One region of the Pontixanthobacter aestiaquae genome, then DNA from elsewhere that is predicted to be linked to it. Evidence: predicted binding sites of a transcription regulator. Region 1 holds the regulator's gene; each other region holds the start of a gene.

Region 1 (5,626 bases):
CGAAAATCCCGGGTGACGTTGTCGTTCCGGTTAGCGCGGCTCGCATTGGCTGCGCCAGTTTGCCGAAGCCCAGTTCGAGCTCCTCTGCAAGTGCCTTCGTAGTGGCTTCGAGAGCCTCAATTGTCCAGCTATTTTCTGCCTTCAATCGGTTGGAGATTGCCGAAAGTAGCGCTTTCCCGTCATCAGTCAGTAATTTTGCTGCTTTGTCAGTCATTGTGAGTGGTATTTTCGCAAATAGGAAGCCTGCGCCATCAACCAGTTCATCAATGTTCTTAGCACGTGTTTTCATGACCGGCATAGCCTGCTCGAGCAATGCAATGTCAGCGTCGTCGCCCAACTTGCCTGCCACCATCTTGGCCAAGCGGGCATCATCAGCTTCGCGAATATAGTGACCGTTCAGGTTCTCGAGTTTCTTAATGTCGAAGCGGGAAGGGCTTTTCCCGACGCCATCAAGACTGAACAGCTCAATGGCTTCATCCCGCGTGATTTCCTCTCTATCGCCGTGACCCCAGCCGAGCCGAAGCAAATAATTGAACAACGCTTCGGGCAATATGCCCATGTCATCGCGATAGGCTTCGACCCCCAACGCGCCGTGCCGTTTGGACAACTTCGTGCCGTCGCTACCATGGATTAGCGGGATGTGCGCGTAAGTCGGGTCGCTCCAGCCGCCTTCAATCGCATCCATTGCTCGGTAAATCGGCAGTTGGCGAAAGGCGTTGTTTAGATGGTCATCGCCGCGAATGATGTGTGTGCAACCCATATCATGATCGTCGACTACAGCAGCTAGCATGTAAGTCGGCGTGCCATCGGCGCGAAGGATGATGTAGTCGTCAATTTCCTCGTTGCGGACGGTCACGGGGCCTTGGACAAGGTCCTCAATCGCAGTTTCGCCATCGGTTGGTGTCTTTAGCCGGACTGCGAAAGATGCGCCCTCGGATGCCTCTGATGGGTCCCGGTCACGCCACCGCCCATCATAACGCATGGGTTGTTTGTTCGCGCGTTGCTCCGCGCGCATTGCTTCTAGTTCCTCCGGTGTAGCATAGCAGCGATAGGCGTGCCCATTATCGAGCAGGATTTGGGCTACCTCGGCATGGCGGTTGGCTTGTCGTGATTGGAACGTGGGATCCTCGTCATAGTCCAAACCAAGCCAGTCCAAACCGTCAAGAATTGCATCAATCGCTTCTTGGGTTGAACGCTTTCGATCTGTATCTTCAATACGCAACAACGCCTTTCCGCCATGATGGCGAGAGAAAAGCCAATTAAAAAGTGCCGTCCGTGCGCCGCCAATATGGAGAAACCCGGTCGGCGACGGGGCAAAGCGTGTGACAACTTTTTGATCGGTTGCGGCTCTATTGCTTGCCATAAGTATTCGTTTCCTATCCAATAGTCCTCATGGCCAATAGTGACGCAATTGTGCCCCTTTCTGATGGGCAGGATAATACGTCAAATAGCGCCTCGGACGAGGATTATGCTGCGGTGCAGCGCACTTGGCGTGTCACACCGCAATTGTCCAGTATTGCCGACGGAATCAATCGCTTCCTAGGCGCATCTGGTTTCGACAAAGGGCCGTGGCTTGCTGTGTCATTTGCAGGAGGCATTACGGCTTGGTTTGCGCTGGATAGTCCTTGGCAATGGGCCGCTATGATCGGCGCATGCTCGCTGGCGGTGTTGGCGAGCTTTGCGATGTTTGGGCGCAATGGTGGACGGATCGAGTTTGGCAGGGCCATCATTGCGGTGAGCGTTATGGTCGCAATGGGGGTAACAGTTATCTGGACCCGGTCGGAAATTGTTGGCGCAGAGGCGATTGAACATCCTCAGGTAAGAGTTCTGCAAGCACGTATCTTGGCGCGGGAAGAACAGCCAGCCAGAGACCGAATCCGGCTGATCCTTGCTTATCGCGATGCGGAGGTTGGTGTCGCTCGAAAGGTTCGCGTTAATGTACCCGACGATAAGGACGTAACTGGATTGTCCGAGGGCGCGATTGTCCGCTTGCGTGCACGCCTGATGCCGCCAGCGTCACCGATGTTGCCGGGAGCATACAATTTTGCGCGCTCCGCCTGGTTTCAAGGATTTGCGGCCACTGGATCGGTTTTGGGCGAGGTTGAGATCGTCGAGCCCGCGGTAACGGAAGAGGCGCTGGCGTCGACGCAGCGCGCGTTAGCGGGTCACGTTCGCAGTCAGCTTGGCGGGTCAGCGGGTTCCATTGCTGCCGCATTGGCCAGTGGTGATCGCGGCGGCATCAGCGACGCCGATGAAGAAGCAATGCGGGATGCTGGTCTGACACATTTGCTATCCATCAGCGGTTTGCACGTCAGTGCGGTGATCGCGGCGGCTTATCTGCTCGCGATAAAGCTACTCGCATTGTGGCAATGGCTGGCACTGAGAGTTCGACTACCCTTGGTTGCTGCTGGCGTCGCGGCACTGGCAGGCGTCGGATATACTCTTCTAACTGGCGCAGAAGTGCCGACGGTTCGCAGCTGCGTCGGAGCGATATTGGTTCTGATAGCTTTGGCTTTGGGCCGTGAGGCGTTATCGCTGCGAATGGTGGCCGTGGCGGCGATGTTCGTATTGTTCCTGTGGCCAGAGTCGCTTGTAGGGCCAAGTTTTCAAATGAGCTTCGCTGCCGTGCTCGCAATCGTAGCTCTCCACAATGCGGAGCCAGTGCGGCGATTCTTGGCGCCTCGAGAGGAAAGCTGGGCGTCGCGGCTAGGACGGCGGACATTGATGTTGCTCATCACTGGTTTTGTTATCGAAATCGCCTTGATGCCGATTGTGCTGTTCCATTTTCATAGGGCAGGCGTTTACGGTGCTTTCGCGAATGTGATTGGTATTCCGCTCACCACCTTTGCTTCGATGCCGCTTATCGCTCTGTCGCTGCTTGCCGACCTTGTCGGGCTTGGCGCGCCGCTTTGGTGGCTGACAGGAAAGTCTCTCGATCTGTTGATTGGCATCGCGCATTTCACCGCTGATCAGCCCGGGGCCGTGAAGTTAATGCCCGAAATGGGCGGAGCGATCTTTGCGTTGTTTGTGGTGGGCGGACTGTGGATCGGATTATGGCGCGGACGGATCCGACTGCTCGGTTTTGTTCCGGCAGCAGTCGCAACAATATTGTTTCTCATTAAACCAGCACCCGATATCTTGATTTCGGGTGACGGGCGGCATGTTGGTATTGCGGTCGAGAGCAAGGAACTTCTTGTTCTTCGGGAAAGCCGGAGCGACTACGCGCGCGACAATCTACTGGAACTAGCCGGAATGGACGGCACGCCTATTCCGTTGGAGCAATGGCCTGATGCGTCATGTAGTGCGGATTTTTGCACCATTCCGCTCCGGCGCGATGGTCGGGATTGGCAGGTACTGATGGCACGAAGTAGCAACCGCGTAGAAATGCGTGCCTTGGCCGCAGCGTGTGACCGTGCGGATATCGTAGTTGCCGACCGCTATTTACCGCGGTCCTGCCAACCGAGATGGCTCAAAGCCGATCGCAACTTGCTGGACAAAACCGGGGGTCTAACAATCAATCTATCCGATGAAAGCTTTAACGCCGTTGCTGACTCTCAAGGAGAGCATGGATGGTGGCGCGCGGAGCATCGCTAAACGCCCCGCGCATCGAAATTTAGTTGTATCGCCGCAGAAGACCAGCAAGTTTACCCTGAACTTCCACCTGATCAGGCTGATAGACCTGTGCAGAATAACTCGCATTTGCAGGATCGAGGCGAACCATCGAACCATCGCGGTGCAGATATTTTAGCGTGGCTTCTTCATTGTCGACCAGCGCAACAACAATCTCGCCATCGCGGGCAGTCGTCGTTCGCTTGATCAACGCAAAGTCGCCATCGAAGATTCCGGCTTCGATCATCGAATCGCCTGATACTTCTAGCGCATAGTGATCGCCGGGGCCGAGAAGGGCAGCCGGAACGGGCAGACTGCTTTGCCCTTCAAGCGCTTCAATAGGTGCACCTGCAGCGATGCGACCGTGCAAAGGAAGCTCAATCACATCGTTTGCCGGCTCGAGCTGAGCCACCGGTGGTGTCGTTGTCCGAGCTACCACATCATTGGCTGGCTTCGCAGTCGTGCCTGGTAGCACATCCTCTGGATTTTTGAGAACTTCCAGCGCACGCGCGCGGTTGGGCAAGCGGCGGATAAAACCACGCTCTTCCAGCGCAGAAATCAGGCGGTGTACACCTGACTTACTTTTTAAATCGAGTGCGGCTTTCATTTCCTCGAACGACGGGGAAATGCCGGTCTCTTCCAGACGCTGCTGGATGAAGCGGATAAGTTCGTGCTGCTTTGCCGTCAGCATTGCAAAATGCTCCTTAGATCGCATCAGTCGCATCGCTACCGAATGGTGAACGAATGAGGAACAAGTAGGCAACTTATGTCAAAAGGTCAAGCCACGCCGCTCGTCGGTAGAATATAGACTGGTACATGCGCTCCGGATTTGGTCACACCGCAGTGCTCAGGGCGTTCGATCAGGACATCTGCCTGTGCCAAAGCACCGAGTGCACCGCTACCCTGCTGGGCTATAGGCGTTACTTGCCCTTCGCCAAACGTAGCGCGCATAAAGGTTCGGCGAGGGCCGCCGGCGGGTAAATCCTCATAGCAGGGCAAGCTTATCGGGTTTGGAATGCACTCCTTGGCGCCCAGTAACCTGCGAAGCGCCGGGAGCATAAACAGGAACCCGGTCACGTAGCTCGAAACGGGATTACCTGGCAGTCCAAGAATTATCTGCTTCCCGCGTGTCGCCACCATCAGAGGTTTTCCAGGCTTCATTGCGACTCGCCAGAAGTCTATTTTTGCGCCCAGTCTGTGCAATGCCGGGCGAACCAGGTCATGATCACCGACAGAAGCACCACCGCTGATGATTAACAAATTAGTTCCGGAATAAGTTTCTATAGTGGCAGCCAATGCATCCAGATTATCGGGAATTGGCGGCGAAGTCTGCACTACCACTTTTTCGGTTAAAGTCATTGCACTTAACATTGCACCGTTGGTGGCGGGAATTTGATCAATGTTGCACATATGGGGCATGGTTGAAAGTTCATCGCCGCATTCGAGTATCGCCACCTCGGGTGCGGTGTGAACGGTGAGCGAGCTATGCCCCGCCATCCGCGTCAGGGCCAGCCGCGCGGCGGTGATCCGGGTGCCGGTTTCAAGCAAATGCGCACCCGTTTCGAAGTCAGATCCTGCGCGTCTGATATGACGGCCGGATATTGGCTCTTCGGTCGCGGTCAATTGGTTGCCTGAGGCCAGTTTCGCGTCTTCAACCAGCACAATCGCCTCGGCACCCTTTGGCACATGCGCACCGGTCGATATGCGCGTTGCCTCTCCTGCGGAAACTGAGCCGCCGAACGGCACACCGCAGCGGCTTTCGCCGATCACGCGCCAAGAACCTTCGCCAGAGACAGCAAACCCGTCCATCGCTGAGAGATCAGCTGCGGGCTGTGTGCGTTTGGCGATCAGCGGCGCGGCCAGATACCGGCCAAGAGCATCTTCGCAGCTAACGGTTTCGGTCGCAGTTGGTTGAACCAGATCCAGCAGCCGCGCCTGCGCTTCGTGCAAGGGAATGGGCGGCTTCATGCCGCTGCGTGCCAATCGCCGGATTTGCCTCCGGTTTTGGTGAGCAATC
Region 2 (5,626 bases), 470 kb from region 1:
CATCCGGCCAGCCCTGTCCTTCACATTCTCGTCCGAAATAACCGGCGATGATTACCGTGACAGCGTGTATTACGGGATTTTGATAACAGTCCTGGCGCTGGGGTCGATGGTCATGGGGCTGGCGTTGATTGCCGCCTGTATCAAAGACCAGTTGAACGCACTGCATGAGAGTTTTGCACGGGACAAACTGTCGGGTTTGCTCACACGCCACACATTCGAAGCGCGGGTACAAGATGCAATCGCCAAAGCGCGCCGAGAGGATGTACAGGTTGCGCTGATCATCGGCGATATTGATCACTTCAAACAAGTGAACGATATTTGGGGGCATCAGGTCGGCGATAACGCGATCGCAGCGTTTGGATCGCTGGTGCTCGATACTGTGCGCGACACCGACATTTGCGGCCGGATTGGCGGCGAAGAGTTCTGTATTCTTATTTGGGATGCGGACGGCAAAGTCGCGCGTTCCTTGTCGGAACGACTGCGGATCAGTGTTACCGGACTGCGTATCGAGGGCATGGGTGAAAGCACCCATCTGACGGCCAGCTTTGGCGCCACCGGTTTGGAAGCAGGTGATACATATGGCGAATTGTTCGGGCGCGCCGACAAGGCACTGTATCATGCCAAAAATTCGGGCCGCAACAGAGTCGCGCTCAGCAGCGACACAATCGAAGCCCCTGCCCGCCGCAAGAGCGATCCACGGACCGGTGACACCAAAGCTGCCTAACGATCTGTAAGGCCCAAACTTCTGATCAAATCCAGGCGCCGCAAACGCCCACAAAAGCTGAAGGCATGGTTAATGCGGTCGCAAGAGTTTGTTTCCAATTCATCAAGCAATTTCCTCTAGCAACACTCTTGAAGTCAGAGGCGCACACAATGATAGATGTCGAAATCCAGAACGAAACCACGCAATCGCACGAGAAAGTGAAGTTTTCTGTCGTGCCGCGTATTGGCGAAGGAGTCCGCTTGCAGGACCAGAGCGGGTTTTGGGCATCCTATGACATTCTCGATCTGTGGTATCAGAAAGCCGAATATGGCGATGTCTGGGTGCCTTATCTCCACGTCCGCAAAACTGCAGGCGAGCAGGAAATGGTCGGATCACCGAACTCTTCGGCTCAGAACGGGGAGGTAGTCCCATTCACAATCTGATAAAACGCCGCAATGTGCCGGAAGGCGCGCCTGAGCAGGGACAACCCGATGCGCAGCCATCTCCACCTGAACAGGCAGCGGTTCCCGAGCCGGCTCCGGCAGCGCCAGAAGCGATGGCTCCACCGGCAGATCAATCAGCGGCTGAACCCGCACCATCCTATGGTCGCCGTGTGGCGCCATCGGTACCAACAGCTGTACCAAGCGCCGAGCAACAGCCGCGCAATTGCTTGCTGGTCGACGACTCGCGGATGATCCGCAAAGTCGCGCGCAAAATCGTCGAAAGCCGCGGCTATGTCACGGCACAAGCCGAAAACGGAGCAGAAGCACTGGAAAAGTGCAAACTGGCCATGCCCGATTTGATTATTCTTGATTGGGATATGCCGATCATGACGGGTATCGATTTTCTCGCCGAACTGCGCGCGCTCAATCATCCCAAACGGCCAAAAGTTGTATTCTGCACAACGCATTCGAGCGTGAAGGACATCCACCAAGCAGTTGATGTCGGCGCGGATGAATATGTAACCAAGCCATTCGACGAAGCGAGTTTACTAGCCAAACTGGAAATTATCGGCGCGTCGTGAGCCCCCATTAGGGAACCAGCCAGTTCCCCGTCAGGGTGCCACCCTCGTCCACAACAAGGCGCGCACGGCGATGGCCCGTGTTCGCCAGATACAACCAATCAAATTCAGCGATGTCGATCATCAGGATTGCAAAGTTTTCACGGCCTGCTGCGACCTGCTCCTCGGTCGGTGTAATGCCCTCTGCCCATCCGGGTAGCCCGGATGTCGGCTCTTCGGAGTTAGCGCTCGGTGCGGTCTCTGCAAGATAACATCGTCGGGCAAAAGTGGTCGATTCGCGCCATGCCGAATTGGCGGTAGTACTATCAGTTTCAATCCGCCCGACGCCTTTAATCCGTAGCTGGACTTTAGCGCCTGGATCATAAGCAAGCACGCTAAGCTGCGGATTGGCACGAATGGCCGTAACTTTCGGACTGCGACTGTCTGTGTGAAAGCGCAGCGTGTTAGCAGCAGGGTCAAACTCGCGCAAAACCATCACACGTAAATCACCATCCGCTGTGCCGACCACGGGCGTATGCATTGCCGATTTCCGCATATCTGCGCCGGTACGCAGGTGGTTTGCGATATCGTCTGCAATAGTCTCTAGCGAGATGTCCATAAGGCCCTATAGCCGCGCGCGGGTATCATACGTCAATGGAAACTCTCCCAGTCAGTATGTTCACTTAAGTATGCCCGAACATTAACGAAAGCCTTTACCTTTTGTTCAGATTCGCGTCATCCAAGCTGAACTAGAAGGCAAAACATCAACAGGGCCGCATGGTGGGCGCGGCATTCTAAATGGAGAGCCGTATGACTATCAAACATCTAATGACCGCAGGCAGCGCCTCGGCCCTCGCTATGGCGATGGCCCTGATAGCAGTTCCTGCTCCAGCCGCAGCATCGGCCGAAACGCAACGCGCGGAACGCGGCGACCGTGATCGCGGCCAGGCTCGGCAGAATCGCGAACAACGTCAACAGGCTCGCCAGCAACGACGGTCTGATCGCGGCGTAGAGACACGACGTAATCGTGCTCGCGACGATACACGTGAAACACGTACGAACGATCAACGCCAGCAGGTCCGTCAAGCCAGACAAGAGCGCCGCGCGAATCAGGCGCAGCCAACTCGTCAGGCACGCGAGCAGCGTCAGGTGCGGCAGGATCGACGGGCTGATCGCCGCCAAGACCGTCAGGTTCGCGGTCCAGCGGTTGCACCGGTACAGGCACGGCAACGTGCAGAGCGTCAGCGCGATCGTGCGGATCGTCGGGCTGAACGGAGGCAAGACAACCGCGTTGACCGCAGAGTCGACCGGAGAGTTGAGCGCAGAGTTGACCGGCGTCAGGACCGCCGCGCAGATCGACGTCAAGACCGCCGTCAGGCAGAACGCCGGGCTGATCGCCGCGCAGACCGCAGAGCGGATCGCCGGATAGATCGCAACCGCGCTTATCGGGACGGCCGTCGTGCGGGCTACCGCGATGGCCGCAACCGGACATATTATAACAACCGCCGCGGTGCATATCGCGACGGATATCGCGATGCTCGCCGTGCGGACATCCGCCGGGACCGTCGCCAGGCACGGCGTGATTACCGTCGCTGGAACCGCAACCAATGGCGGAACAACAAGCGTTATAACTGGCATAACCACCGTCGTTACAACCGGAGCATCTTTAACTTGGGCCGGTATTATTCGCCGTATCGCGGATATCGTTACAGCCGGATCAGCGTCGGGTTCTTCCTCGACAACCTCTTCTACAGCAACCGGTACTGGATCAACGATCCGTGGACTTACCGCTTGCCCGAAGTTTACGGCCCCTACCGCTGGGTGCGCTATTACGACGACGTGTTGCTGGTGAATATCTACACCGGCGAAGTGGTCGACACGATCCACGACTTCTTCTGGTAAGTCGCGGCCCATTTTCCGGCATAAGTGGCCGGCGAAAAGAACCCCCGCCAGAGCGATCTGGCGGGGGTTTCCTTTTGTCAGGCTATCGAAACTTGTCAGGCTTTCGGTGTGCCCCAAGGTAGCATTCGCCAGAGATTGCCATCCTTGTCGATCAGCATATGTTTGAGCGCGCCCAGAATGTGCAAGCCGACCAGATAGACCAGAGCTTCACCGCCGGTTTTGTGGAAACCGATGATCGTCTTCCCCATTTCGCGCGACTCGCCAACCGGTAAACCCGGCACCGTAAACGCGCCCCACATATCGATGCTGCCGCCGAAGTAAGAGCTCGCGAGCCACCCCCCGATCGGCAAGCCGATCAGCATCACGTAGAACAGCACGTGCAGTGTCCGCGCGAGCATGTGCTGCCACGCGGGTGTGGTACTGGCCTTGCCCGGAACCGGATGCGTCAATCGCCAGATCAGCCGCGCAATAGTTAGCACCAGAATCGTGACCCCTAACGCCTTGTGATGATCCATCCACCAGCCCTTGTCGGGACCTTCCAGTCCTTGGGCGGTCACGACCACCCGCCAGCTTACAATCACCAGAATCGCGATGATCCAGTGGAACCACATGGCCCCGGTTGAATAGCGTCTTTGCCCCTCAGCATTCATAATCCGTCTCCCTGAAACTACACGCAACCTAGCATTCGCAGCGCGTCCGGCAAGTTGGCGGGTTGAAGCACGGCGATTGGATGCTAGAAAACCGCCATGGCCAAGACATCCATTTCCCCCGACAAAGACGCACTGAAACGTGTTGGCGATTCGGTCCGCAAACGGCTCGACGCCAATCCGGCTGCGGAGCGGCTCGATACTGGCGACAAGGCGGATATGTATGCCGTCAGCCACTTCCTGAAAGGCGCGGAATGCCAAAAGCTGCTGGGAATGGTCGATGCTATCGCCAAGCCGAGCGAGCTGTTTGATCAGGATTATTCGACCGGTTTTCGCACGTCATTTTCGGGCAATCTCAATCCGCATGAACCGTTTATGGCCGAACTTAACGCGCGCATTGACACTCTTCTCGGCCTGAAGCCGCAACTCGGTGAAGCAATCCAGGGGCAGCGCTATCATGTCGGCCAACAATTTAAACCGCATAATGACTTCTTCTATCCCGATCAGGAATATTGGAAGATCGAACGCAAGCGCGGCGGGCAGCGCAGCTGGACTGCGATGGCATTTCTCAATCCGGTCGAGCGCGGCGGCGCGACCCATTTCGTCAATCTCGACCTGCGCATCAAACCCCAGCCGGGTGTACTTCTCATCTGGAACAATGCCGACCGCGAGGGCCTGCCCAACGAGAATATGCTGCACGCCGGAACGCCGGTGGAAGCGGGCGTCAAATATGTGCTGACCAAATGGTACCGCACCCGTCCGCTCAATCACAAAGCCGCCGCCAAGCTCAGTTAACTTCGCTCCAGCGCCTCCGCGATCAGCTTGCGCGAGTTTGCGACCCCGTAAAGCGCGATAAAGCTGCCCATTCTCGGCCCCTGATCGCTGCCCAATAGCGTCTGGTAGAGCGCCTTGAACCAGTCGCGCAGATTCTCGAAACCGAACTGCTCCTGCTTGCCGATTTCATAGACCTTTGTCTGCAAATCCTCGGCCGACATATCCGCCGGAGCATCGGCAAGCTCTGCGTCCAAAGCGCGTAATGCTGCCGCTTCATTCTCCGCCGGAGCGCGCTTGCTCAGCGTCGGGACGATGAAGTCGCGGGTATAGGCCACCGCAGCATCGATCATCTGCTTGAGCTCGGGGCTGTTGGTCGGCTCACCGATATAGCTGTCGAGATATTCCGCGACATTCTCCGACGTCGCCTCTGCGCCCAGCACACTGGCAAGGTTCAGCAGCAACCCGAACGTCACCGGAACAGTATCCCCTGCGCCCGGCGCATCCGGCCCGTCATGCCTCTCATTCGCACGCAGCAAATGCCATGCGGGATTGCCAAGCTGCTTGTCGAGCGGTTGCTCGGCCAGACGCTCGCGGAATTGC
Region 3 (5,626 bases), 250 kb from region 1:
GGTGCTGCCTTCGCGCTCGGCAATGTCGAACCAGACCTCGTTGGAGGCTGCATCGCCCGAGCCCTTCCATGCTGCGCGCGCAGCTGCTTTTTGGCGATCCATTGCGGCGTCGAAACCTGCGCGGTCGACCGCGATGCCGCGGTCTCGCAAGGCATCTTCGGTCAGATCGTATGGAAAACCATATGTGTCGTAGAGCTTGAACGCAGTCTCGCCATCAAGCTGCTCGCCGCCGCTCATATCCCCGGTCGCATCATCGAGCAGCTTCAGACCCTTGTCGAGCGTGCGCCGGAACTGTGTTTCTTCGCGTTCGAGCACTTCGGTGATGAGCGCTTGCCCGCGTTGCAGTTCGGGATAGGCCTGACCCATCTCGGTAACCAACTCAGGGACCAGACGATGCATCAATGGCTCGCTCGCACCGAGCAAATGCGCGTGACGCATCGCACGGCGCATTATCCGCCGCAAAACATAGCCGCGCCCTTCGTTCGACGGCAGCACGCCATCGGCCAGAAGGAAGCTGGTCGAGCGCAGATGATCGGCTATCACGCGGTGGCTTGCCTGCGTGTCACCGGTAGCCGCCACGCCGGTGAGGCTTTCGGATGCTGCGATCAGCGCTTTGAATGTGTCGGTATCGTAATTGTCATGCACACCCTGCATCACTGCAGCAACACGTTCTAGGCCCATGCCGGTGTCGATCGAAGGCTTTGGCAAATCGGTGCGATTACCCTGCCCGTCCTGTTCGAATTGCATAAAGACGAGATTCCAAATCTCGATAAAGCGGTCACCATCCTCATCGGGCGAACCAGGAGGGCCTCCGGGAATGTGATCGCCGTGATCGTAGAAAATCTCGCTACACGGTCCGCAGGGGCCAGTATCGCCCATCGACCAGAAATTGTCATTGGTGGCGATGCGGATGATCCTGTCTTCGGGCAGGCCCGCAATCTTGCGCCACAGATCGAAGGCTTCGTCATCGGTGTGATACACCGTTGCGATCAGCTTTTCGGCAGGCAGGCCCCATTCCTTGGTCAGCAGTGTCCATGCGTTATGGATTGCCTGTTCTTTGAAATAATCGCCGAAAGAGAAATTGCCGAGCATCTCGAAGAATGTGTGATGCCGCGCAGTGTAGCCGACATTGTCGAGATCGTTGTGCTTACCCCCTGCACGCACACATTTCTGCGAACTGGTTGCGCGCGGTGCTGGAGGCGTTTCGAGCCCGGTGAAGACGTTCTTGAACGGTACCATTCCCGCATTGACGAACATCAATGTGGGGTCGTTATACGGCACCAGCGGCGCGCTCGGCACCGCAGCGTGGTCCTGAGCCGCGAAATAGTCGAGAAACGAGCGGCGAATGTCATTGGTCGATTGCATCAGGTGCAATTAATCACTGACGGGGCGGGCGACAAGCGATTAAGCATGGCAAAGCGTACAGGCCGCGCAAAGAAAAGCCGGTGCGAGGCGGCGCTGACTTCAGCGGGCCCACGCACCGGTCCTTTCATTAAACGATATTAGTTGTCGTCAGTGCGTTCGCGGAGGCCCTGACTTTCGAGGCCGTCGACAACGTCTTCCTCAACTTCGGCATTGTGCTCCGCAACGGTTCCGATCACGTCTCCATCTTCGTCGAGCAGCACCGCTTCTTCATCCGAACCAACAGGTACGAGACGGACATAGACCGGGCGCGGATAGAGGCGGTTTGACGCGCCGTTTGAGCCATCAACAACGGCACCAATACCGCCGCCAGCAAGGATATTACCGAATGTCGAGCCACCAAGGCGGCTTTGAACATAAACGAATTCTGGTTTGTAGCCTTCCAGTTCAAAATCGACGCGCTGATCAAGGCCGCGCTTCATGCTGAATTCGCAAGGCGTGACGCAGGTCTGACCTTGGGAGATTTTGACAACGGCTCCCTCCGGATCAGACAGATATGCAATATCTTGGCTGGTGCCATTGAGGACTGTTGCACAGCCCGAAGTGGATACTCCCATCAATGCGACGAGAGCTACAGAAACAAAACGATTCATTATTTTCCCCCAAAAATCTCGATACTTCAAAGTTTTGAAGCGAGAATATTATGCTGCGCCACTCAATTGGGGATGGTCAAGTAAAAGTTGTGCAGGTTCGAGGGATATGGTCGACTTATGCCCCGACGAACTGCTCACCCAAAGAAAAACCGGTGCGGGGCGCTGCTGTCTCCAGCGTGCCGCTCGCACCGGTCTTCCATTTGCCCGGACGCGGGGAATTTAATCCCGCTTGGCGCGTCCGCTTGAAAAAATGATGTCAGTCCTCTTCGCTGGCCTCCGCGTCAGGGCCTGCCATCATTTCTTCGGCGACTTCATCGGTGCGGCCGCGAATTGCAGCTTCCAACTTGTCGCGCATCTCTGGATTTTCGTCGAGGAAGGTTTTCGAGTTCTCCCGTCCCTGCCCGATCCGGACCGAGTCATAGGAAAACCACGAACCGGATTTCTCGACCACGCCGGCTTTCACACCCAGATCGAGAATTTCGCCGGTCTTCGAAATACCCTTGCCATACATGATGTCGAATTCGACTTGCTTGAATGGCGGGGCAACCTTGTTCTTCACGACTTTCACGCGAGTCGAGTTACCAATCACTTCATCACGGTCCTTGATCTGACCCGTCCGGCGAATGTCGAGGCGAACCGATGCGTAGAATTTGAGCGCATTACCACCAGTTGTGACTTCGGGATTGCCGTACATCACACCGATTTTCATCCGCAGTTGGTTGATGAAGATCACCATACATTTGGAACGGTTGATCGAACCGGTCAGTTTACGCAGGCTCTGCGACATCAGCCGGGCTTGCAGGCCGACATGGCTGTCGCCCATCTCGCCTTCGATTTCTGCCCGGGGGACCAGCGCAGCAACCGAGTCAACCACCAGAACATCAATCGCATTGGAACGCACCAGTGTGTCGACGATCTCAAGCGCTTGCTCACCTGTGTCAGGCTGCGAGATGATCAATTCATCGATATCGACGCCGAGCTTCTTGGCATAGACCGGATCAAGCGCATGTTCCGCATCGACGAATGCGACTGTGCCGCCGCCTTTCTGCGCCTCTGCCAGCACATGCAGTGCCAGCGTGGTCTTACCCGAGCTTTCCGGCCCGTACACCTCGATCACACGGCCTTTGGGCAGACCGCCAATGCCGAGCGCGATATCCAAACCGAGCGAGCCGGTCGAAATCGATTCGACTTCCATCGCTTCTTTCGAGCCCAGCTTCATCGCCGAGCCTTTACCGAATGCGCGGTCAATCTGTGCGAGTGCCGCGTCGAGCGCCTTCTGACGGTCCACGTTCTTTTCCTTACCTTCTACAAGCTTAAGACTAGCTGCCATCACACGGCTCCCATTGATTGCCTAGGGGGTTAGATATTTTGCCCCCGATTCATCGGCTGCAACAGTATGTACCGCGTTTGTTCCAAAAGAACAAGAGCGGAACAAAAATTTTCTACAATGGCCCTGCGACACGCAGAATTCTGAGGCTTTTGCTGTTCTACCTATCCGCCAGATAAGCATCTGTATGGCGGATTTGCCAATTATGCGTTGTGCGCGAATTGGCTGGCAGATTGATCTCCACCACCCATTGACCATTCTTTACCCGCGCTTTCTTGCGCGGCCAGCGAACGTCAAAATTTTCGGGATAACCAATCACTATCCGCATACGTACCGGATGGTTGTTTGCGTTGGTCATTTCCGCCTTCATCCTGGTCCATTGACGGCCACTATCGTCAGGCTGTCGCTCGCTCATACGCCCGCATTTGGAGAATACTTGCGTGCTCGCGCCCAGTTCCAGCTCGATATCCTGCCCTACTGCATAATCGCGCATATCGAGTTCGGCGACCAGTTGCGTTCCCGCAGGGCCGGGTTCGAACAGGGCCATTCCGCCCATGGGCAGAGCTGCTCCCAACCCCTTCTCCTCTTCATTTTTCATGGTGAGGAGTATTTGCGTAAAGTTGATATTATCGCTGTCATCGATGTCGGCGAAACCCGTGTACGGGTCGCAATTCGCAACGTAGAGAAATTCGCCTTGCACCTGCTCCTTGTTGAGAAAAGCGACCTGTTTCAGCCCTTTCGCGGCGACAGTCATGGTCTCGGGGATACGGTAGAGCTTCAAATCGCCAAGTTGCTCTTCGCTCGCGACGACTGCGAGTTCAGTCTTCCGCTGCATGCGAGAGGCGGTGACGACAATCCTGTCCTCCGTTGCTTCCATCGGTGCCATCGCCATAGGCGGCGGCACAGCAACCGGTGTCGCATATGAATGGACGGCGGTACCAGCCGCCGTGCTGCCTAGCGGATAGCATGTCAGCCGCAATGGCCGCGCAGTTGGCGGGTCGGAAAGCCCGCGAAAGTCACTCTCGACATTGATCGTGCCGGCAACGGCCATCAAATCGGCATCAGGGAAGCTCTGCCCATTATCGTTGAGCACGGTCAGCCATGACAACAGCCGCAGCCCTACCTTTCCCTTCGCGCCCGTATCATCAAGCGTCGCAACATAGTTCGCCTGCCAGTCGAATCCCCATGCAAGGTAAGTCAGCGTGACTTGATATGTCCCGCCCGCCGGATCACGCGTGTCGATGCTGAAGACCGGATCGGCAGAGAGACCCTCCGGCACTGAATCGAATGTCAGCTTCTCCGGCAGACCGGAACACCGCACCGCTTCATACCCGTCGTGCGTCTGCAGCACGAGGCCGCCATCGGCGCGGGTGCGGATCACGGCGTCTTCACTGGCCGATGTGCCGGTGGCCGGATTGGTCCGGGTAATCTGCACGCGGTTGCCCAATGTGCCGTCCACTAGCGACGCTGGCGAGAGCAAATCGGCATTGCGGTTCTTTTCGATGGTTCCGCCGGGCAAGCCCGTCACGATCGCGCTGACCGCGACCATCCCCTCCGCCACACCATCAAAGCGAATGGTGGATTCGCCCGCGGGCAAAGTCACCGTCCGGGTTTCGCTGATCATCGCAAAGCCTTGCGGCCAATTGCGGTTCATTTCCTGCCCCTCGCGGCGGTTGGGATCGCGATAGACTGTGACAGAGAGCGCTTCGGGTTCGCTCGCGTCGACCACGTCGCGTGCACTCGCCGGAGCGCTGAGCAGCGCCAGCGGCATTATCACGAGGAGGAGACGGCGCATTGCAGCGCCCCTTAGTAGCGCGTGGCAAATGTTACGCGGAACTCGCGCTCACCATTGGCGGGTATCGGCACGATCCATTTGCGCCGATCTGCGTTGAGCTGCTGCCCCGTAACATCTTCGCTGATGATCCGGTAGTCACGCCCCCACCAGCCCCGATCAAGGCCCGCCTGCACCAGATCCACATTCACCGGCACCGATTTCGCATTGGTGATCGTATAGCGCATCGTGGTTTGCCAGAATTTCTTGGGCCGTTCTTCTTCGATCCGGCGGATTTCCTCGCCATCTTCATACACGATGTAGCGCGCGGTTTTCTCCCACTCCGCGGCAGTCAGAACCTCACGCTTCTCAACCTCTGCCTGAATGAAGATATCGAACGCATCGCCTGTACGCAGCGAGAGCTCGCTGCCCATCGGTGTATGGCCGATCGTGTTTTCACCAATAAATTGCGGCGTGCCTTTGCTGTCCCGCTGGTAGAACCGCACGGTACCC
Region 4 (5,626 bases), 230 kb from region 1:
ATCGCGGCCATATTCGCTTCGATTTGTGTATCGGCCGCCTATCATCTGTTACCGCATCACCACTTGCGTAAAACACTGCGCAAGTGGGACCATGCGGCGATCTATCCTCTCATCGCCGGTACCTTCAGCCCGCTCTTGATCGTGGCGGGGACCACCAGCGCCTATATTATTATGGCGGTAGTCTGGGCCTGCGCGCTGGTTGGAGTGCTCTTCAAAATATTCGGCAGCAATCTCGACTCGAAATGGTCGCTGGTATCCTATCTCGGGCTGGGCTGGTTCGGCCTGTTCGCGCTGCCCGATTTTTGGTTCGTGCTCTCCGGCATAGCACTGACCGCGCTGGTTCTGGGCGGACTGTTCTACACTGTCGGAACGCTGTTCTATAAGAGCAAGACGCTTAGCTTCCGCTATCCGATCTGGCATATTTTCGGGATGATGGGCGGAGCGTCATTCTTCACCGCGATCTGGATTAGTTTGGCTGGTTGATCGCGCTCAGAAAGTGACGAGCTTCTGTCTATTTGGAACGCTGCTCGTTCGCGCACACCGAGCCCGGTAACTGGCGCACATTGACGTATCTCACTCTTGCGTATAGCTGTATTGCTACGGTAACACACAGGAGTGAGATGAATATGATCAAATTGCACCAATTTCTAACAGCAGCTGCTCTTGCGTACATCGCGACGACTGCAGTGAGGGCGGGCGATAATGCGCCCGCTCCGGCAAAGATCGAACCGGAGTTGATTGAATTTTCATCAGATGGTTTCGCGGGGGCAGGGGCCGAAATGTTACGTTCAGCGCTGGCTGGTGCCCAATTCATCGGAATCGGTGAAGATCATGGATATGCAGGTGCGCCAGCGCTCGTTGCCGCATTCGCTCGAGAGGGGAAGCCTCACGGGTTCGATTACTACGCCATCGAAGTCGGCCCGCATTCTACAGCCTGGCTGCGCGAAAAGCTGCGTTCAAGCGGTGTAGATGGGTACGCCCGAGCGCTCGAAGGACGTCCGTTAGCAATTCCATTCCTCAATTTCCGCGAAGAAGCCGAAGTCGCGGCAGCGTTCACTGCGGATGGCAAGCTATGGGGTATTGATCAAGAATTTATCGGATCGCCAATGATCCACCTCGAATGGTTGGCCGAGCGAGCCGGATCGAATACGGATATTGTGATTGCGCTGTTTGAGAAGGAGAAAGAAGCGTTTGCGGCCGGCAATCAGACAGCTGTGTTAATGGCAACCGCTGATAACGAACGCTGGACGCAGTTGCGTGATATCTTTGCAGCCGATGCCGAAGCGTTAGTGGTAATAGACGAGCTGAAACGAAGCCAGTCTATCTACCGGTCTATCTTTGCCGGACGTGGCCTTGAGAACAACCTCGACCGGGTTGAACTTATTCGTGAGTATTTCCTGTCCTCCTATTCCAGAGCGGCGGCCGGGGATCAGTCGCCGCCCAAAGTCATCTTTAAGATGGGCGCAGTTCATGTGGGTCATGCGACTTCGCCAATGTCGACGTTTGATATCGGCTCGCTCGTGGAGGGCATGGCCGCTGCAAATGGTATGGACGCGCTACACATCGCGTATCTTCCTGTAGGCGGTGAACAGACAGCGATCCGTCCATCAGCCGATGGTGCGTTTACAGTTAAGCCCACAACCCGGGGTGATACACTGCGCGCTTCCCTCGAAGCGGCGGGTGTCAATATGACGGCGTTGGATGAGGGCGATGGGCATTTTGTGATTCCGTTGGAGCCGGTACGCCGTAGCATGGGCAATAAAGGGCTTAGTGAGGCAGACGATATGTTTCGTTTCCTCGTCTTGGGCTTCGATTATCTGGTGACGACCAAAGCTGGTAAGCCTGCCACCCCTCTGGCAACCGAATAGTCGAGCAGGGGCTTCGGCGAGGATGGCTTGGCCGTTCTGTTCAGGTCACCCCTCCGCCACACTCACAAAACTATCAATAACCCGCTTCGTGCCGGCTTGCTCGAAATTGATCTCCAGCTTGTTGCCTTCTTGGCTCATTACTGTGCCGTAACCGAATTTATCGTGGAATACGCGGGCGCCCAGGGCGATGTCGGCGCGGGGTTTGGCGGCGAAGCTGGCGGCGCTGCGGTGGCTTTCTTTCACGCGGTTGGGGGCGGTGTTGTAAGTGCTGCCTAGCGCGCGTTGGAAGCCCGGGCCGCGTGTGTCGCTGCGGGCCTTGCTGACATGCGCGAAGGGATCGTCGCTTTCTGACCAGTTTGCGCGCCATAACGATGCGCCGCCGGTCATGGTCGTTTCCTGATCGATAAACTCGTCGGGCAATTCTTCGATGAAGCGGCTGGGGATCGAGCTGGTCCACTGACCATAAATCCGCCGGTTCGCGGCATGCAGGATCGTGCAGCGTTTGCGCGCGCGGGTGATCGCGACATAGGCGAGGCGGCGTTCCTCCTCCAAGCTGGCAAGGCCGCCTTCGTCAAGCGAACGCTGGGACGGGAACACGCCTTCCTCCCAGCCGGGCAGGAACACATTGTTGAACTCCAACCCCTTGGCCGCGTGCATGGTCATGATGGTAATCTTTTCCTCATCATCGCGCGCGTCATTGTCCATCACCAGACTGACATGTTCGAGGAAATCGCCGAGCGTTTCATATTCTTCCATCGCGCGGGCGAGTTCGGAGAGGTTTTCAATCCGGCCAGCGGCTTCGGGCGACCGCTCAGCCTCCAACATCGCCGAATAGCCGCATTCATCGAGGACGGTGCGGAGCAATTCCGCAGGCGTGACCTGCGGTTCCATCTCGCGCCAGCGAATGAAATCACGCATCAAGGCCGCGATAGTGTTTCCGGCGCGTTTGGGCAGCTCGTCGCTATCGGCCAGTTGCAGCGATGCGGCGGCAAGCGGCATTCCTGCAGCCCGCGCATATTGGTGCATCTTCTCCAGCGTCTTCGCGCCGAGGCCGCGTTTGGGCTGGTTGTAAATCCGCTCGAACGCCAGATCATCCTGCGGCTGCGCGATGACGCGCAGATAGGCGAGGGCATCGCGGATCTCCGCACGCTCGTAGAAGCGGAAACCACCAATGATCCGGTAATTGAGGCCGATCTGAATGAAGCGATCCTCAAACTCACGTGTTTGGTACTGCGCACGGACCAGAATGGCGATCTGGTCCAGCGAAGCGCCTTCGCTTTCGAGCCGTTCGATTTCCTCGCCGACTCGCCGCGCTTCCTCCGGGCCGTCCCATACGCCGACTACGCGGACTTTGTCTCCCTTCGGATGCTCGGTCCACAGCTCTTTGCCGAGCCGCTGGCTGTTGGCATTGATCAGGCCAGATGCAGCGGCGAGAATTTCGGGTGTGGAGCGATAATTCTGTTCCAGCCGGACAACTTTGGCGCCGGGAAAGTCTTTCTCGAATTTCAGAATATTGGCGACTTCCGCGCCGCGCCACGAATAGATCGACTGGTCGTCATCGCCCACGACGCAGATATTCTTGCGCTCCTGCGCGAGCAGGCGGAGCCATAAGTACTGGACTTGATTGGTATCCTGATACTCGTCGACCAGAATGTATTTGAAGCGCTTCTGATACTGCTCCAGAACATCGCGGTGCCCGCGAAAGATATTGAGCACATGCAGCAACAGATCGCCGAAATCGCAGGCGTTGAGCGCTTTCAACCGCTGCTGATAGGTGCGATAGAATTCCTGACCGCGCCCGTTGGCGTAGCTCTCATTCTCTGCAGCATCGAGATCATCCGGGTTCAATCCGCGATTTTTCCAGCGATCAATCAGGCCGGCAAGTTGGCGAGGTGGCCAGCGTTTCTCGTCCAGCTCCGCATCGCGGATGAGCTGTTTGAGCAGGCGCAGCTGATCGTCGGTATCAATGATCGTGTAATTGCTCTGCAAGCCGGCCAGCTCGGCGTGGCGGCGGAGCATTTTCGCACCGATTGAATGGAATGTACCGAGCCACGGCATCCCCTCAACCGCGTCCCCGATATGCCCGCCAACCCGCTCGCGCATTTCGCGCGCGGCCTTGTTGGTAAAGGTCACGCACAAAATCTCGCTCGGCCATGCTTTGCGCATTGCCACCAGATGCGCGAGGCGAGCGGTCAACGCGGCAGTCTTACCCGTTCCCGCACCGGCTAGCATCAGCACCGGCCCCTCTGTAGTCAGCACCGCATCCTTTTGCGGCGTGTTCAACCGCGCGGCATAGGCCGGGATCTCGCCGTTATTATCAGACGCAGAAGGAATTGTAGCACCGGTCATAGTAAGCGTGAACAACTAGGGAACATAAGTCTGCCCTGCAAGCGGCATCTGCCTGTGCTGAGGCCAATTCTCGCTTTGGCCGGTTTTCTGCACAATCGCCGCTTTGACGAGGCTGGTTTGCGCCTAGTTGCGGCGCTTGCTGTTGCCCTTTGAAAGTCCGCCCAGCACATAGGGATCACCTTGAGAAAGGTTGGGTCGCGTTCGTCGCGCAGGGTACTTCAAAGGAGAATACCATGCGTAAATACACCCTCTCTGCCACCTGTGCTGTTGGCACATTGCTGGCATTTCAATCAGCGCCGTTATTGGCGCAAGATCAGGCATCGCCCCCACCGGGCGAGGAAGCGCCTGCCATGCCTGAGCCGCCTCCGCATCAACTGACGCCGGATGAGCAAGCCGTGTTTGACGGCTGGTCGCCTGAACAACAGGCGGGCTATGCCATGTGGCCGGGCGATGTGCAGACTTATTATTGGAGTTTGCCGGTTCCACGTCAGAATATGTTCTGGCGGCTAACCGATAATGACAAGATTGCCCTCGCGAAGATGGAGCCTGTGGATCGGGCCGCCGCGTGGGAGATGGTAGAGAAGCGCCTGCAAGATGATGCAGGGGCAGCGCCGAAACCGTCAGACGAGATGCCCGCCGGGTCGTAACCGAGGGCTAACTGTCGGCCGCCGCGTTGTCTCCTGGTCCTTCCTCGGAAAGACGAAGCAGATGAAGCTTCGCTTTCCCGACGCGGCGGTCGGCCACCACTTCAAGTTTCCGGATTGAGACGTCTTCGTTTGCGCTTGTTTCGAGCGCGATCCATGTCGCGGGGTCTATCCAACCGAGCCGGTTCATCTTATCGAGCGCGACCGAGCCTGCGCCGGTTTCGTATGGTGGATCAAGGAGGATCAGATCGAGTGGTTGCTTTGCGGGGCCAAGCCCCATTGCTGAGCCTGCGCGGACATCACTGCGGGATCGTGCATCGAATGTAGTGATATTGGCGCGGATGCTTTTCAGCGCATATTCTTCCTGCTCGACAAACAGGCAGTGGGCAGCGCCGCGCGACAAAGCCTCAAGCCCGAGCGCGCCCGAGCCTGCGAAAAGATCGGCTACCGACAGGCCTTCAAACGACCCCAAGCGGCTGGTGAGCATGCTAAAAAGAGTCTCGCGTGTGCGGTCGCCGGTAGGGCGCGTCGCATCGCCTTTGGGCGCCGTCAGCTTCCGCCCGCGCCATTCGCCAGCGATAATTCTCATCGCTTGCTCTGCGCCCGCAGCGTTTGTTTGCGGTAGCGTTCGACATCGTTCTGCGGGACTTCGATCGCGAGACCGCGCTTAATATCGCCCAGACTGAACGGACCATATTCGGTACGCATCAGGCGGTTCACTTCCAGTCCGAGATATTCCAGCACATTGCGCACTTCGCGGTTTTT

The links. The regulator LexA, encoded in region 1, represses DNA repair genes until DNA is damaged. The targets are predictions, from matches to a motif close to GTTCCNCNCTTGTTCT.
Region 2: GRI35_RS07500 (PNPOx family protein) is a predicted target of LexA. The motif match lies at 2,449-2,464, and genes of this name have one in related genera.
Region 3: recA (recombinase RecA) is a predicted target of LexA. The motif match lies at 3,433-3,448, and genes of this name have one in related genera.
Region 4: GRI35_RS10895 (UvrD-helicase domain-containing protein) is a predicted target of LexA. The motif match lies at 4,226-4,241, and genes of this name have one in related genera.

What each region holds. Positions count from the first base shown of each region.
Region 1 covers NZ_WTYZ01000001.1:2,046,295-2,051,920, reverse strand. Annotated here, with positions in the region: gene gltX (glutamate--tRNA ligase) at 1-1,363, opposite strand, end outside; gene GRI35_RS09810 (ComEC/Rec2 family competence protein) at 1,393-3,594, shown strand; gene lexA (transcriptional repressor LexA) at 3,614-4,300, opposite strand; gene GRI35_RS09800 (molybdopterin molybdotransferase MoeA) at 4,387-5,577, opposite strand; gene moaC (cyclic pyranopterin monophosphate synthase MoaC) at 5,574-5,626, opposite strand, start outside.
Region 2 covers NZ_WTYZ01000001.1:1,576,810-1,582,435, reverse strand. Annotated here, with positions in the region: gene GRI35_RS13995 (GGDEF domain-containing protein) at 1-724, shown strand, start outside; gene GRI35_RS07510 (hypothetical protein) at 874-1,146, shown strand; gene GRI35_RS13990 (response regulator) at 1,161-1,727, shown strand; gene GRI35_RS07500 (PNPOx family protein) at 1,735-2,322, opposite strand; gene GRI35_RS13715 (hypothetical protein) at 2,560-3,279, opposite strand; gene GRI35_RS13820 (RcnB family protein) at 3,375-3,605, shown strand; gene GRI35_RS07490 (cytochrome b) at 3,701-4,255, opposite strand; gene GRI35_RS07485 (prolyl hydroxylase family protein) at 4,352-5,047, shown strand; gene GRI35_RS07480 (lysine--tRNA ligase) at 5,044-5,626, opposite strand, start outside.
Region 3 covers NZ_WTYZ01000001.1:2,293,911-2,299,536, forward strand. Annotated here, with positions in the region: gene alaS (alanine--tRNA ligase) at 1-1,365, opposite strand, end outside; gene GRI35_RS10975 (hypothetical protein) at 1,503-2,015, opposite strand; gene recA (recombinase RecA) at 2,272-3,345, opposite strand; gene GRI35_RS10985 (DUF4139 domain-containing protein) at 3,503-5,137, opposite strand; gene GRI35_RS10990 (DUF4139 domain-containing protein) at 5,149-5,626, opposite strand, start outside.
Region 4 covers NZ_WTYZ01000001.1:2,273,559-2,279,184, reverse strand. Annotated here, with positions in the region: gene trhA (PAQR family membrane homeostasis protein TrhA) at 1-483, shown strand, start outside; gene GRI35_RS10900 (hypothetical protein) at 627-1,868, shown strand; gene GRI35_RS10895 (UvrD-helicase domain-containing protein) at 1,914-4,217, opposite strand; gene GRI35_RS10890 (hypothetical protein) at 4,451-4,864, shown strand; gene rsmD (16S rRNA (guanine(966)-N(2))-methyltransferase RsmD) at 4,872-5,450, opposite strand; gene GRI35_RS10880 (pseudouridine synthase) at 5,447-5,626, opposite strand, start outside.